3 regions of the Romboutsia sp. 1001713B170131_170501_G6 genome follow, and region 3 is predicted to be linked to each of the others. Evidence: predicted binding sites of a transcription regulator. Region 3 holds the regulator's gene; each other region holds the start of a gene.

Region 1 (5,604 bases), on a different contig from region 3:
TCTATAGAACCATCTAAATATATCATTAAGTCAGGTCTTCTAAGATGAGGAACCATATCATTAAATAAATCTCTGTAAGTTATATAATCTCTTTTAGTCATTTTTCCGTTATCATATAAATTTCTAGCAAATATCTCTACATCTTCATATATACTTCTATCTTGTATATTATTTAATCCGTTACAATCTATTTCCTTTTGTTGTTTAAATCTTTGAGCTAAGAAATATAACTGAAGGTGGAATCCCCATTTATTTTGGTCTTTATAGAAATCTTCTAAGTATGGATTACCATCGACTTTTTCAAAATGAGTTTCAAAATCTAATTTTTCACCAATTATCTTTGTTAAAGTTGACTTTCCTGCACCAACATTTCCTGCTACTGTTATGAATAAGTCCCTATTTAGAGGCTTATTACATTGATTTACTAAATTAAACATGCTGTTTCTCCTTCTAATGCCTTTATTGCATTTTCTACCTTATCTATTATAAACTGTCTATCCTTTTCTTTGTTTAAGAAGTCTAGATTTGAATTATCTATTTCAATTATCAATGGCTCTTTACCTACAAAGTTATGTTTTATAGATAAAGGGTTAAAGTAATATTTATATTCTGTGCTTAGTTCATGTATATAATTTCTATCCATTTGCCTTTCAAAGCTTCTATCCCTCATAGCTATTCTTTTCATTAAGACATCTGTATTAGAGTTTAAGTAGATAACTATATCTGGTTGAGGTAGATCATTCACAAATATATTGTACATTTGCTTATATCTATGGAATTGATTATTATCAAGAGTTATACCAGCAAATATAAGATTTTTTATTATATGGTAATCACTAACAACTCCATGAGACTTATTTAATTGGTTTTTTTCTATATCTTCTAATTGTTTTACCCTATTAAATAGAAAAAATGCTTCTGTTTGTAAAGCATATTCTTTTATATCAGTATAAAATTTTGATAAAAAAGGATTCTCTTCTACAATCTCCCTAAGAAGAGTATAACCGAAATGTTCATTAAGTATGGTTGCTAAAGTAGTTTTCCCAACACCGATAGGCCCCTCTATAGCAATAAATATTCCTCTATTTTTCATATGAAATCACCTTCTAAAAATAATATCTTTTGTATTTTATCAGAAAAAAATTTTAAATTCTACTCTAGAATTTTTAGGAAAAATTTGATAGATAGAATATAAGAAGATTTAATTTATATAAAATATGGGTAAATTAGTATTATTAAGAATAATTACAAAAAAGGAGTATATATAAATGAAAGTTTATGAAGAAAATAATACAGTAATACTAGAAGATGTAGCAGATTTTAATCCTAAGCATATATTTGAATGTGGGCAATGCTTTAGATGGCATAAAGAGGCAGATAACTCATATACTGGGGTTGCAAAAGGTAGGGTAATAAATGTATCTCAAAAAAATAACAAAGTTTACTTAGATAATACAAATTTAAAGGATTTTGAAGATATTTGGTATAATTACTTTGATTTAGGAACAAATTACACAGATATAAAAAATACTCTAAAAAATATGGATGACCATTTAAATAAGGCATCTGAGTTTGGTTATGGTATAAGGATATTAAAACAAGATGGATGGGAAATGTTAATTTCATTTATAATATCTTCTAACAATAGAATTCCGATGATACAAAAAGCAATAGAAAATCTATCAAGAAATTATGGATCTTATATAGGGAATTATAGAGGCAAGGATTATTTTGCTTTTCCAACACCAGAAGAGTTAAACAAGGCTTCACAAGAAGAAATAAGAGCATGTCAAACTGGTTTTAGAGATAAATACATAAAAAGTACAACTGAGAATGTAATAAAAGATAATGAAAATATATCTGGATATACAAGTTTAAGTACTGATGATTGTATAAAAGAATTAAAGAAATTTAATGGAGTAGGTCCAAAGGTAGCAGACTGTATAGCTTTATTTGGAATGCAAAAGTATGACACTTTCCCTGTTGATGTATGGGTAAAAAGAGTTATGCAAGAATTTTATGTAAGTGAAGATATGAGCTTACCTAAAATGAGAACTTATGCTATTGATAAATTTGGTAATTTAGCTGGGTTTGCACAACAGTATTTATTCTATTATGCAAGGGAGCTTGGTATAGGCAGATAAAGATGAGGTATAAATTATGAGTATTGGAGCTTTTTTGTTTTTAAGCTACTTGACCATATCGTATATTGTTGGAGCGATTATCTCTATGTCTATAATACTTGAGAATAGAGATCCTGCTAGAACTGTTACGTGGTTACTAATTTTTATATTACTTCCAGGGATAGGTTTAGTTATATATGCTATATTAGGAAGAAATATAAGAAAGAGAAAATTATTTAAAACTCAGCAGTTAGCTAGTAGCATAAGAGAAGACAAAGTATTTGAAAACTTAGAGAGAATAGAGGAAATCGCAAATATAGAACAAAGTACAATTAATACAAATCAATTACTAAATGAAAATATAGAAGACTATAGTAAAAAAAGGGTAATAAATTTACTACTTAATACAGGAAAACTTCCATTTACAACGAATAATAAAATAAGTGTATATATTGATGGAAATCAAAAATTTAAAAATCTTTTAGAAGACATAAAAAATGCAAAAGAGCATATACATTTAGAATACTTCATTATAAAAGATAGTGAAATAGGAAGAAAATTAAAAGAGTTGCTAATCAAAAAATCCAATGAGGGTGTAAAGATAAGAATATTATATGACGATGTAGGATGTTGGAGATTTTGGTTTAATAGAAAATTTTTTAATGAAATGAAGAGAAATGGAATAGAAATAGTAGCATTTTTACCAGCTAAGTTTCCAATGATGGGTGGAAAATTAAATTATAGAAATCATAGAAAGTTGGCTATAATAGATGGAAAAATAGGATACACTGGTGGACTAAATATAGGCGATGAATATATGGGTAAGAATAAAAAGTTTGGATACTGGAGAGATACTCATATAAAAATAGAAGGAACTTCAGTATACATGCTACAAACAATATTTTTAACAGATTGGTATTATACAACAAAAGAGATTATATCAGAAGAGAAATATTTCCCAAGTCCTAAAAAATGTGGTCAGAGTATGGTCCAAATAATAGCTAGTGGGCCTGATAGTGATTGGGAATCTATACATTATGCTTATTTTTGTGCTATCTGCCAAGCTAAAAAAAGTATTTATATAGAAACTCCATATTTTATACCAGATGAAAGTTTGCTCATAGCACTTAAAAGTGCAGCCTTAAGTGGAGTAGATGTAAGAATCGTATTTCCGAAGATAGCTGATCATAAAATAGTCAACAATGCTTCCTATTCATACTTTGATGATATATTAAAATCGGGGGGGAAAGTTTATTTATATACAAAAGGATTTATACATTCAAAAATAATGATAATAGATGATAAAATAGCATCTACAGGATCTGCAAATATGGATTTAAGAAGTTTTATGCTTAACTTCGAAATAAATGCATTTATATATGATAAAGAAATTGTAGAAAGAATGAGTAAAGATTTTTTTGAGGATTTAAAGAATAGCGAAGAGTTAACATTAGATGAATTTTCTAAGCGTAAATTAGGTAAAAAGGTTAGAGAATCAATAGCTAGATTGTTCTCGCCTATATTATAAAATTTAACAAAAACTATTGAAAAATATGGGAAGTTAATATATTATAATAATTGTTAGCACTCTAATCTAAAGAGTGATAACAATTATTTTGTTTATAATAAATTTTACATATTTACAATTCATTTAGGAGGGAAAAATATGAAAATAAGACCATTAGCTGACAGAGTAGTTATTAAGATGTTAGAAGCAGAAGAAAAAACTGCAAGTGGTATAGTTTTACCAGGAGCTGCTAAAGAAAAGCCACAAATGGCTGAAGTTTTAGAAGTAGGACCAGGTGGAATAGTTGACGGAAAAGAAATAGTTATGGAATTAAAAGTTGGAGATAAAGTTTTATTCCAAAAATATGCAGGAACAGAAGTTAAAATAGATGGGCAAGAGTACACAATATTAAGACAAAGTGAAATACTAGCAGTAGTTGAATAATAATAGGAGGGGATAGAAATGGCTAAAGAAATAAAATTTGCACAAGATTCAAGAAAAGCTTTAGAAAATGGTGTTAATAAATTAGCAGATACAGTTAAGGTTACATTAGGACCTAAAGGAAGAAATGTTATATTAGATAAGAAATTTGGCGCACCTCTTATAACTAATGATGGTGTTACAATAGCTAAGGAAATAGAATTAGAAGATAGATTTGAAAATATGGGAGCGCAACTTGTTAAAGAAGTTGCTACTAAGACTAATGATGTAGCTGGAGATGGTACTACAACTGCAACGGTACTTGCTCAAGCTATAATAAGAGAAGGATTAAAGAACGTAACTGCTGGAGCTAACCCAGTATTACTAAGAAAAGGTATACAAAAAGCTGTTGAAGTAGCAGTTGAAGAATTAAAGAAACAATCAAGAACTATAGAAACTAAAGAATCTATATCTCAAGTTGCTTCTATATCTGCTGGAGATGAAGAAGTTGGTAAGTTAATAGCAGAAGCTATGGAGATAGTAGGAAAAGATGGAGTTATAACAGTTGAAGAATCTAAAACTATGCATACTGAACTAGATGCTGTTGAAGGTATGCAATTTGATAGAGGATTTGTATCTGCTTACATGGTAACAGATGTAGATAAGATGGAAGCTGTATTAAATGACCCATATATATTAATAACAGATAGAAAAATATCTAATATACAAGACATATTACCAGTTCTTGAGCAAATAGTTCAACAAGGTAAGAAGTTATTAATAATAGCTGAAGATGTAGATGGAGAAGCATTATCTACACTAGTAGTTAATAAATTAAGAGGAACATTTGAAGTTGTTGCTGTTAAAGCTCCAGGATTTGGAGATAGAAGAAAAGCAATGCTTGAAGATATAGCTATACTTACAGGAGGAACTGTTATATCTGAAGAATTAGGATATGACTTAAAAGAAGCTGACTTAACTATGTTAGGTAGAGCGGGTTCTGTAAAAGTTACTAAAGAAAGTACTACAATAGTAGATGGATTTGGTGATAAGGTAGCTATAGAAAACAGAGTTAATCAAATAAAACATCAAGTAGAAGAAACTACTTCTGAATTTGATACAGAAAAGTTAATGGAAAGATTAGCTAAACTTGCTGGTGGAGTAGCTGTAATAAAGGTTGGGGCTGCTACAGAAGTTGAAATGAAAGAAAGAAAATTAAGAATAGAAGATGCACTTAATGCTACAAGAGCGGCTGTAGAAGAAGGTATAGTTGCTGGTGGTGGTACTGCATTAGTAAGTGTTATACCAGTTGTAGATAAGTTAATAGAGACACTAGAAGGCGAAGTACAATTAGGTGCTAAGATAATAAGAAAATCATTAGAAGAGCCATTAAGACAAATAGCTATAAATGCAGGTCTTGAAGGTGCTGTAATAATACAAAAAGTAATAAATGAAGAAGCTGAAATTGGATTTGATGCTTTAAATGAAAGATACGTAAATATGATAGAAACTGGTATAGTTGACCCAACTAAGGTTACTAGAAGTGCATTACAA
Region 2 (5,604 bases), 870 kb from region 3:
AACAAATATAAAGACTCTGTAAAAGAAATTGAAGATAAAGTTTCTGTAGATAAGTCAGATAATACTAGTTTAGATCAAAAGAAGATATCTAATTATACTAACAAAATATTGAATTTAGATGACATGAAATTAAGAGACATAGAAAATAAACTTACATCAATTGATGAACTCGCTAATATAGGTGATGATAAATTAAAAACTTTAATAGGTAAATACAAAAATAATTTATCTGAAAATTTAGATGATTTTATAAAGGATATTAATTTAAGTAAGTATTTAGATAAAGAAAAAGAATTACAAAATGATATTAACTCTATAAAATCTAAAATAGAAAATACTAAAGAAGATCTAACAAATGTAGCAAATGATAAAGTAAATAAAATTTCTGATAACATAAGTAATATAATCAATTAATTTGATATAAATTATTTCATATAATATAAATTTAGTAATATATGGTATAATACATATATAGTTTTTTATAATATATGGAGATGATAAAAATGCATAAAGAAATTACAAATCCAATGGCTGATATTTTTAAGTATCTAGCAATATCTATACTATTTATGTTTATAGGGTTTGCATTTGGGCAAGCTTTTATTCCGATAAGTGTTGTACAAGTAGCAAATTTAATATTGCCATTTTTAATAATAGGTTTACTTATAATGGCAATATTATCTAAGAAAAGTATAATACCTAGAAGTTTTTCGATGAACTATGTTTACTTATTTACATTTATAGATGGTATACTTTTATATCCACTATTATCTTTTTACTTACAAAGTTTAGGAACATCTGTAGTAATTAATGCTTTACTTGGAACTTGTATATTATTTGGGATACTAGCCTTTATATCTTATAGAAAGAAAGCTGGGCATTACCTAGGTATAGGATCTATATTATTTGCAGGTCTTATATCACTTTTAGTTTTAATTATAATAAATATATTTATAGGTTCACAGACACTAAATATATTATATAGTGCTTTAAGTATAATAATATTTTCAGGATATATATTATATGATATAAGTTTAATAAAATATGATATAGAATCAAAAAATATAATAAGTAAGAATGATTTATCTATACATGTATTAAATCTTTATCTAGATTTTGTAAATATTTTACTAGATTTATTAAATTTAATATACGAATTCAAAGATTAATAAACAAAAAGACTGGATTATATTTAATTAGTATAATCCAGTCTTTTGTTTATTCTTAAGTCCTTATATATTTGAATTCTAAATAACCTTCATATAATTATTAAATATAGAAATACTATTATTATATAACTTAGGAGGAAACTATGGGAAAATATAAATTAGACTATTTTGCTAAATATTATTTCTTTGAAAAAGAAGACTTTCTAAAAGAGGAAGAGGGAGAATATATATTAAATAGAATAAAGGAAAGTAATAGATTTGATTATAAGGGATATTCTTATAAATATACTAAATACAATAATATATCTAAGGGCCATACACAAAAAAATGTAGAGGTAGAGATTCCTAATGAAAGTATAGATATAATATTAAATGGGGATAGAGTACATCTTGATTTAATATATAAATTTTACACAAAGAAATTAGAGGATCATATTAGAATAACTACTAGAATGAGTGAAAAAACAGAAGAAGTTTCTTGTCTTTTATATATAGATTATATTCAGGCTAATGATTTTATAAAAGAATTAGAAAACATTAAAAAATTACAAGAATATAATATGAAAAGCTAAGGTAAAAGCACCTATTACAAGGAATTGTAACAGGTGCTTTTACCTTTATATATTATATATTGACAAATAAGATAAAAAACTATTGACAAAGTATTTTTATAGGAGTATATTGTAGTTAATAAATTATTAGCACTCAACAAACCAGAGTGCTAATAAGAAAATTCTAAATAAAATAAATAATTAAGATTTTACTGAAAATAATATATATTATGATAGTGGAGGGATACATATGGATATAGAAAAAATGACTGTAAGAGTACAAAAGGCTTTAAATGAAGCTTATAATATAGGTGTTAAAAATCATAATCAACAAATAGATGTTATACACTTATTAAGTGCATTAGTTAATCAAGAAGATGGTCTTATACCGAATATATTAGAAAAAATGGGTGTATCAGTAGATTCAGTAAAAAATAGTATAGATGTGGAACTAAGCAAATTACCTCAAATTCATGGGGAAGGCATAAGTTCACAAGGTGTAACAGCTACAAGAAGGATAAATGAAATATTAATAAAAGCAGAAGAAATATCTAAAGAATTTAAAGATTCTTATATAAGTGTAGAACATGTAATGCTTGCTATAATAGACATGGAAGGCAATACATCAGTAGGAAAAGTATTAAGACAATACAATATAAATAAAAGTAACTTCTTAGAAGTATTATCACAAGTTCGCGGAAGTCAAAGAGTAGAAACTCAAGACCCTGAAGGAACTTATGAAGCCTTATCTAGATATGGAACTAACTTAGTAGATTTAGCTAAGAAAAATAAATTAGATCCAGTTATAGGACGTGACGAAGAAATAAGAAGAGTTGTGAGAATATTATCAAGAAGAACTAAAAATAATCCAGTACTTATAGGTGAACCTGGTGTTGGTAAAACTGCAATAGTTGAAGGATTAGCAGAAAGAATAGTCCGTGGGGATGTACCAGAAGGACTTAAAGATAAAGTAATATATGCACTAGATATGGGTTCACTAATAGCAGGTGCAAAATATAGAGGTGAATTTGAAGAAAGATTAAAAGCTGTACTTAAAGAAGTACAATCTTCAGAAGGTAAAATAATATTATTTATAGATGAGATACACACAATAGTAGGTGCTGGTAAAACTGATGGTGCAATGGATGCTGGTAACTTAATAAAACCAATGTTAGCTCGTGGAGAACTTAACTGTATAGGTGCTACTACATTTGATGAATATAGACAATATATAGAAAAAGATAAAGCACTTGAAAGACGTTTCCAACCAGTTATAGCAGAAGAACCAACTGTATCTGATACTATATCAATACTACGTGGACTTAAAGAAAGATTCGAAATACATCATGGTATAAGAATACATGACAATGCAATAGTAGCTGCTGCAAAGTTATCTGATAGATATATACAAGATAGATACTTACCAGATAAAGCAATAGATTTAATAGACGAAGCAGGAGCTATGATTAGAAGTGAAATAGATTCTCTACCAACAGAACTAGACACTGTAAGAAGAAGAATATTTACACTTGAAACTGAAAAAGAAGCACTTCTTAAGGAAAATGATGAAAAAAGTAAAACTAGATTAGAGAATTTAGGAAAAGAGTTAGCAGAATTAAAATCTAAGAATGATGAAATGACTGCTAAATATGAAAATGAGAAAAAACAAATACTTGATATAAGAAACTTAAAAGAAGAGTTAGATAAAGCTAAAGGCGATGTTGAAAGATATGAAAGAGAATATGACTTTAACAAAGCAGCAGAGTTAAAATATGGCATAATACCAAAATTAGAAGAGCAAATACAAAATCATGAAGAAAAGATGGCATCAAGCTATGAAAATGCATTATTAAAAGAAGAAGTAACAGAAAATGAAATATCTCAAATAGTAGCTAAATGGACTGGAATACCTGTAACTAAACTTGTAGAAGGTGAAAGAGAAAAGCTTCTTAAGTTAGAAGATGAACTTCATAAAAGGGTTATAGGTCAAGATGAAGCAGTTACAGCAGTATCTAATGCAGTAATAAGAGCTCGTGCAGGACTTAAAGATGAGAAAAAACCAATTGGTTCATTTATATTCCTGGGACCTACAGGGGTTGGTAAAACAGAGCTTGCTAAGACTTTAGCTAATAATCTATTTGATAGTGAAGATAATATAATAAGAATAGATATGAGTGAGTATATGGAAAAACATGCAGTATCTAGACTTATAGGTCCTCCTCCAGGATATGTAGGATATGAAGAAGGTGGTCAATTAACAGAAGCTGTTAGAAGACATCCATACTCTGTAATATTATTTGATGAAATAGAAAAAGCACATGAAGATGTATTTAATATATTCCTTCAAATATTAGATGATGGTAGACTTACTGACAATAAAGGTAAAACAGTAGACTTTAAAAACACACTTATAATAATGACATCTAATATAGGAAGTCATCATTTATTAGAAGCTGGTGAAAACATAGATGAATTTACAAAAGATATGGTAATGAATGAAATGAAGCATAGATTTAAACCAGAGTTCTTAAATAGAGTTGACGATATAATAATGTTTAAGCCACTTAGCTTAGAAGGTATTAAAAAGATAATAGATATATTCGTAGACGCATTAAGAAAAAGACTTAGTGAAAAGAATATAGATATAGAAATAACTGAGGGTGCTAAAGAGGTTATGGCAAAAGAAGGGTATGATCCAGTATATGGTGCTAGACCGCTTAAGAGATATATAAGCAACACTTTAGAAACAATAATAGCTAGAAAGGTAATATCTGGAGAAGTTTATAGTGGATGTACTGTAGTTGTGGATGGTAATGGAGAAAATATAGAAGTGTTTACCAAAAACTAATTAATAAAATAAAAAATATACAAAAGACCTATTAAGTATAAACTTAATAGGTCTTTTAATTTTTAATAACAGATGAATCTATTGGCAATAAGAAATAATTCGCCTACACAGTATCTCAATTAAAATTTAACTATAAGTTAAATTTATTAATTAAAGGTTAACTATGTTTCCATTGTTAATATATATTACTTAATTTATACTATAAATATAACATATTAAGGGAGTAAATATATGGATAAAATAAAGATAGGGGAAACTATTAAATTACTAAGAAGAGATAAAGATATTACACAAGAACAATTAGCAAACATTGTTGGAGTATCAATACCAGCAGTATCTAAATGGGAAAATGGTACGAGTTATCCAGATATAACAGTACTTCCCATACTTGCTAACTATTTTGAGGTAACAATAGATGAACTATTAAACTATAAAAAAGAACTAAATGAAAATGATATAACAATATTAAAAAATATCCATCTAATTATAAGTTAAAATTTAAACTAACTTATATTTATTCTCTAGTGATGATGAAGGGAAAAAATTATTTAAACGCAGAAGATATAACAAATAGAATAATAGAAATTTTGGAAGACATAGTGGATAACACAAATGATATATCTTTAAAAGAATCTTCTCTTATACAGCTGGGTAGTAACTATATGATGGTAGGAAAAAATGATATGGCAGAAAAAGTTTTGAAAAAAATATACAAACCAACCTGCAATCCAGATGTAATGTTACCTTTTGTATATATGCAACAAGATAAGATATATGAGGCAAGAAAATTAATGCAACAAAACTTAAATGCTTCAGTTGGAGAAGCTATGACATCTTGTATGGGGCTTGCAATTTCTTATTATAGTTATAAAGATGATATTGATGAAAAAGATATTGATTTTGATAAAGCTAGTCTGTATTATCAACTAGCTATTGATATTGATAAATTAGTATATGATGGTAATCAAATGGGATCATTTTTAAACTCAAACTTAGCTCATGTTAATCTAAAAAAAGGTGATATAAAAACTTCATT
Region 3 (5,604 bases):
CCTTACCGTGACACTTTGGACATGGTGATTCTATAACTTCACCCTCTCCATTACAAGCACTACAAGGTCTACTTGATGCTATATTACCAAATGGAGTTCTTTGAACAGTTCTAACTTCTCCAGTACCATTACATGTTGGACAAGTTTTCTTAGATGTCCCTGGCTTAGCTCCACTTCCATGGCACTCTTCGCACTCTTCACTTCTATTTATCTTTACAGATACTTTTTTTCCAAATGCAGCTTCTTCAAAACTTATACTAACACTTTGCTTTATATCCGCTCCACGTTCTGGACCTCTCCTTCTGGCTCTACCGCCACCAAATCCTCCTCCGAATATATCACCAAACATGTCACCAAATATATCTTCAAATCCACCGAATCCTTGGCCACCAAATCCTCCTTGGCCACCAAATCCTCCTTGACCATTTACACCATCATGTCCGAATTGATCATACATTTGTCTTTTGTTATCATCTGATAATACTTCGTATGCTTCATTTATTTCCTTGAACTTTTCTTCTGCTTCTTTATCACCAGGATTTCTATCTGGATGATACTTCATAGCAAGTTTTCTATATGCTTTTTTAAGGGCCTGAGCATCGGCACTTTTGTCTACACCAAGCACCTCATAATAATCTCTCTTAGCACTCATTATTTGTCACCACCTTTATTATTACAAAACAATAGCTTGTAGAATATCATACTACAAGCTATTATTATTTTTAAGTATTAGTCTATGACTATATACTTATGAAAAGATACTCTTTTCTATTATATATTAAACTATATATTTTCGTAACCTATTTTTCGTCATTTACTTCTGTGAAGTCAGCATCTACAACGTTATCGTCTTGAGCACCTTGACCAGCTTCGCCACCTTGAGCTTGAGCCTCAGCTTGTGCTTGTTGATACATCATTTCAGAAACTTTATGGAATTTGTTCATAACTTCATCCATAGCTTTTCTTATTTCTTCACCTGTTGACTCTTCTTTATCTTTAACTGCCTTAAGTTCAGCTATTGCAGCTTCTATAGCGCTCTTATCTTCAGCACTTACTTTGTCACCTAATTCATTTAAAGTTTTTTCTGTTTGGTATATAGTTGAATCAGCTTGGTTTAATGCTTCTATTTTATCTTTCTTTTGCTTATCAGCTTCAGCATTCATTTCAGCTTCTTTAACTTTCTTTTCTATTTCTTCTTCACTTAAATTAGTTCCAGAAGTTATAGTAACTTTTTGCTCTTTTCCAGTTCCTAAGTCTTTAGCAGTAACGTGAACTATACCGTTAGCATCTATATCGAAAGTAACTTCTATTTGAGGTATTCCTCTTGGAGCTGGTGGTATATCAGTTAATTGGAATCTACCTAAAGTAGTGTTATCATATGACATACTTCTTTCACCTTGAAGAACGTGTATATCAACAGCAGTTTGGTTATCAGCAGCAGTTGAGAATACTTGTGACTTCTTAGTTGGTATTGTAGTATTTCTTTCTATTATTTTAGTCATTACGTTACCCATAGTTTCTATACCTAATGATAATGGAGTAACATCTAGAAGTAATAAATCATTAACGTCTCCAGATAATACACCTGCTTGTATAGCAGCACCTGCAGCAACACATTCATCTGGGTTTAATCCTTTGTGTGGCTCTTTTCCTATGAATTTCTTAACAGCTTCTTGAACAGCTGGTATTCTTGTAGAACCACCAACTAATAATACATCATCTATATCAGAAGTTGAAAGACCTGCATCTTGTAATGCTCTTCTTGTTGGTTCCATAGTTTTTTCAACTAAATGAGCAGTTAACTCATCAAACTTAGCTCTTGATATATCCATAGTTAAGTGTTTTGGACCTTCAGCAGTAGCTGTTATGAAAGGTAAGTTTACGTTAGTTGTCATTGTTGATGATAACTCTTTTTTAGCCTTTTCAGCAGCTTCTTTTAATCTTTGAAGAGCCATGTTATCGTTTCTTAAATCTACACCTTCAGCTTTTTTGAATTCTTCAGCTAAATAGTCTATTAATACTTGGTCAAAGTCATCTCCACCTAATCTGTTATTACCAGCAGTAGCTAAAACTTCGAAAGTTCCATCTCCTATTTCAAGAACTGAAACGTCAAATGTTCCTCCACCTAAGTCAAATACTAATATCTTTTTGTCTTGGTCTAACTTATCCATACCATAAGCAAGTGCAGCAGCAGTTGGCTCATTTATTATTCTCTTAACATCAAGTCCTGCTATTCTACCTGCATCTTTTGTTGCTTGTCTTTGAGCATCTGTGAAGTATGCTGGAACTGTTATAACAGCTTCAGTTACAGGTTGCCCTAAGTAGCTTTCTGCATCTGCTTTTAATTTTTGTAAGATTATAGCTGATATTTCTTGTGGTGTATAATCTTTACCATCTATATTAACTTTGTAATCTGTTCCCATGTGAGTTTTTATTGATATTATAGTTCTATCTGCATTTGTAACAGCTTGTCTTTTTGCAGGTTCCCCTACTATTCTGTCTCCGTCCTTAGTAAATGCTACTACTGATGGAGTAGTTCTCATACCTTCTGCATTAGTTATTATTTGTGGTTCTCCACCTTCTAATACTGCTACACAAGAGTTTGTTGTTCCTAAGTCAATTCCTATTATTTTTCCCATGACCAAATTCCTCCTAAATAATTTTTTATGATTTTTATTCTATATAGAATTTAGTTATTTTTTTATATATTCAAATATCTGATTTCTAGTTGTACTAGATAATAAGATATATTTTAAGCTAAATTCTTAAACTTTACTGCTATATTTATACTAAACTAGCAAGATACTTTAACCATACTTGGTCTTAATACTTTATTTCCTAGTTTATATCCTTTTTGAAGTACCATTACGACCTTATTTGCTTCAACTCCATCAACACTTTCTTGCATTACTGCTAAGTGTAAATTTGGATCAAAGTCTGCATTCTCAGCTTCTATTGCTTCAACTCCATACTTTGTAAGTATTCCTTGAAGTTGCTTATATACTAGGTCTATTCCTTGATACATACTTCCTTCTTTGTCATCACAAGCTTCTAAAGCTCTTTCCATACTATCGATAACAGGTATTATATCGTTTAGTATTTTTTCATTTGCAAATAATCCTATAGTTTCTTTTTCTTCATTTGTTCTTCTTCTATAGTTTGCATATTCTGCTTGAAGTCTTTGATGCTTATCATTAAGAGCCTCTAATTCGTCTCTTAACTTGTTTTCTTCTAATTTGTCATTTATATCTGTAACATTGTCTTCTACAACTTCTTCAGTTGTTTCTTCAATCTCACTTGAAGTTTCTAATTCTTCTTTTACATTTTCATTTTCTAAATTATTTTCTTGCAATATGTTACACCCCTTAATCTATTTTTTGTTAAAAATCAAACTCATATAATTAACAATTGTATAAATCTTAGCATAGTCCATTCTTGTAGGTCCTATAAAGCTTATACGCCCTACTAGATCTCTACTTATATTATAAGTTGCTGTAACTATACTACAATCTTGCGCTAACTCAAAATCATTATCACTACCAATGATTATATTAACATTATCCTTCTGTATGCCTTTTGACTTGGCCATACTAGATATCATTTCCTTATGTTCTAGCATATGTAAAAATGACTTGGCCTTAAGTACGTCATTAAATTCAGGATAATTAAATATATTAGTTGCTCCACTTAGTGAAATTGATGTATCATCATTGGTATCAAAATTTAGTGCATCTATTAATTCATCTATTAACACTGCATGTTCACTTATTTCATATTTTATAAATGCTATAAGTTTTTCATCTAAATCAACTATACTTTTTCCTGATAATTTTCTAGTTAGATTATCAGAAATTATGTTTAATTTTGATTGATCTAAATGAGTGTTAGTAGCTAAATTTACATTTTTTATATCACCTTTATCTGTAACAACTATTAGTAAAATGTTGTTATCACTCATACTAACTAACTGTATGTGTTTTATAACACTTTGATTGACTAAATTTTTAGTAACAGCTACAGTTGTATAATTAGTAATTTCTGATAATAGCTTAGAAGTCTCATGAATTAAATCTCTTATATCATTAACATTTTTATTTATACAACTTTCTATTAAAATTTTCTCTTCATCACTAAGTTCACTTTGACTCATAAGAGAATCTACATAAAGCTTGTATCCTTTCTCAGATGGAACTCTACCTGCCGAGGTATGTGGCTGGATTAAATATCCTAATTCTTCAAGGTCAGCCATTTCATTCCTTATAGTGGCAGCACTTACACCTAAGTCATGTTTTTTTGATATCGTTCGTGAGCCTACAGCTTCAGCTGTTTCTATATAATCTTTAACTATAGCTTTGAGGATCTTTAATTTTCTTTCATTTAATTCCATCACCTTCACTCCTCGCTGTTAGCACTCACTACTTTCGAGTGCTAAAAAGATTATATATATTATATATCATTTTATTTTATTCTTGTCAACACTTTCTAATTAATTTATAAATTCAACAAATACAGAATTTGATATTTCTCGTCCCTTTTGAGTAAGCTTAATACCTACTTTACTTTCTTTTATTAAGTCTTTATTTTTTAAATCCTTAATTTGCTTATTATATTTATTTTTAAATTCTATATTAAATTCTTTTTTAAAGTCTTCAAAATATATCCCTTCATTCATTCTAAGTCCCATAAATATTTTTTCTTGTATCTTATCTTCTATACTTAAATTTTCTAAATTACTTATAGGTTTTTCATTTTTATCTATCATATTATGATACTCATCTAGATTTTCTACATTATTATATCTACTATTTCCTAGGTATCCAGATGCCCCTGCACCTAACCCTATATAATGATAACACTTCCAATATAGTATATTGTGTCTACACTCTAAACCTGGTTTTGAGTAATTTGATATTTCATATTGATTGTAGCCATTTTGTTTTAGGTAGTTTATTGTGTGATTATACATATTTATATCTGTGTCTTCATCTATAAGTTCAAATTCATTGTTTTCATACATATAATATAATTTTGTGCCTTCTTCTAATATAAGTGAATAAGCTGATATGTGTGATGGATTTAATGAAACAATTTTTTCTAAACTCTCTTTCCATTCATCAATGTTATGATTTGGAAGTGCATACATTAAATCTACATTTATATTATCAAAACCAACATCTAAAGCTTCTTTATAATTTTTTTCAAACTCTTCATATGTATGAATTCTTCCTATTTCTTTTAATTTATTATTTTGTACTGCTTGAAGACCTATGCTTAGTCTATTTACTCCACACTTTTTTATAACCTCTAATTTTTCTCTTGTTAAGGTTCCTGGATTACATTCCATAGTGACTTCAGCATTATCTTTTATATTGAAGTTTTTATAAATATTATTAAATATTTCTTCAATTTCATTAGATGTTAGTATACTTGGAGTTCCTCCCCCTAAAAATATACTACATATTTCTTTTTCATAATCTTCTTTTTCTATATCTTTCTTATAAAATTCCATTTCTTTTTTTAAATCATTTATGTATCTTTTCTTTAAGTTTACATCTAATTTGTATGAATTAAAGTCACAGTAGTTGCATTTACTCACACAAAATG

Evidence for each region. Region 3 encodes HrcA, which represses chaperone genes, less so after heat shock. Its sites were predicted from a motif close to TTAGCACTCNNNNNNNNNGAGTGCTAA; they were not measured.
Region 1: a site for HrcA is predicted at 3,705-3,731, ahead of I4U89_RS12475 (co-chaperone GroES). Genes of this name have one in related genera too.
Region 2: a site for HrcA is predicted at 1,868-1,894, ahead of clpB (ATP-dependent chaperone ClpB). Genes of this name have one in related genera too.

The regions. Positions count from the first base shown of each region.
Region 1 is NZ_JADPFC010000006.1:50,540-56,143, reverse strand. Features, by position in the region: gene I4U89_RS12495 (deoxynucleoside kinase) at 1-437, opposite strand, end outside; gene I4U89_RS12490 (deoxynucleoside kinase) at 425-1,093, opposite strand; gene I4U89_RS12485 (DNA-3-methyladenine glycosylase family protein) at 1,269-2,144, shown strand; gene cls (cardiolipin synthase) at 2,161-3,651, shown strand; gene I4U89_RS12475 (co-chaperone GroES) at 3,790-4,074, shown strand; gene groL (chaperonin GroEL) at 4,093-5,604, shown strand, end outside.
Region 2 is NZ_JADPFC010000001.1:995,206-1,000,809, reverse strand. Features, by position in the region: gene I4U89_RS05050 (hypothetical protein) at 1-414, shown strand, start outside; gene I4U89_RS05045 (Bax inhibitor-1/YccA family protein) at 504-1,169, shown strand; gene I4U89_RS05040 (hypothetical protein) at 1,313-1,741, shown strand; gene clpB (ATP-dependent chaperone ClpB) at 1,971-4,568, shown strand; gene I4U89_RS05030 (helix-turn-helix domain-containing protein) at 4,800-5,063, shown strand; gene I4U89_RS05025 (hypothetical protein) at 5,099-5,604, shown strand, end outside.
Region 3 is NZ_JADPFC010000001.1:125,847-131,450, reverse strand. Features, by position in the region: gene dnaJ (molecular chaperone DnaJ) at 1-652, opposite strand, end outside; gene dnaK (molecular chaperone DnaK) at 801-2,639, opposite strand; gene grpE (nucleotide exchange factor GrpE) at 2,795-3,352, opposite strand; gene hrcA (heat-inducible transcriptional repressor HrcA) at 3,371-4,387, opposite strand; gene hemW (radical SAM family heme chaperone HemW) at 4,487-5,604, opposite strand, start outside.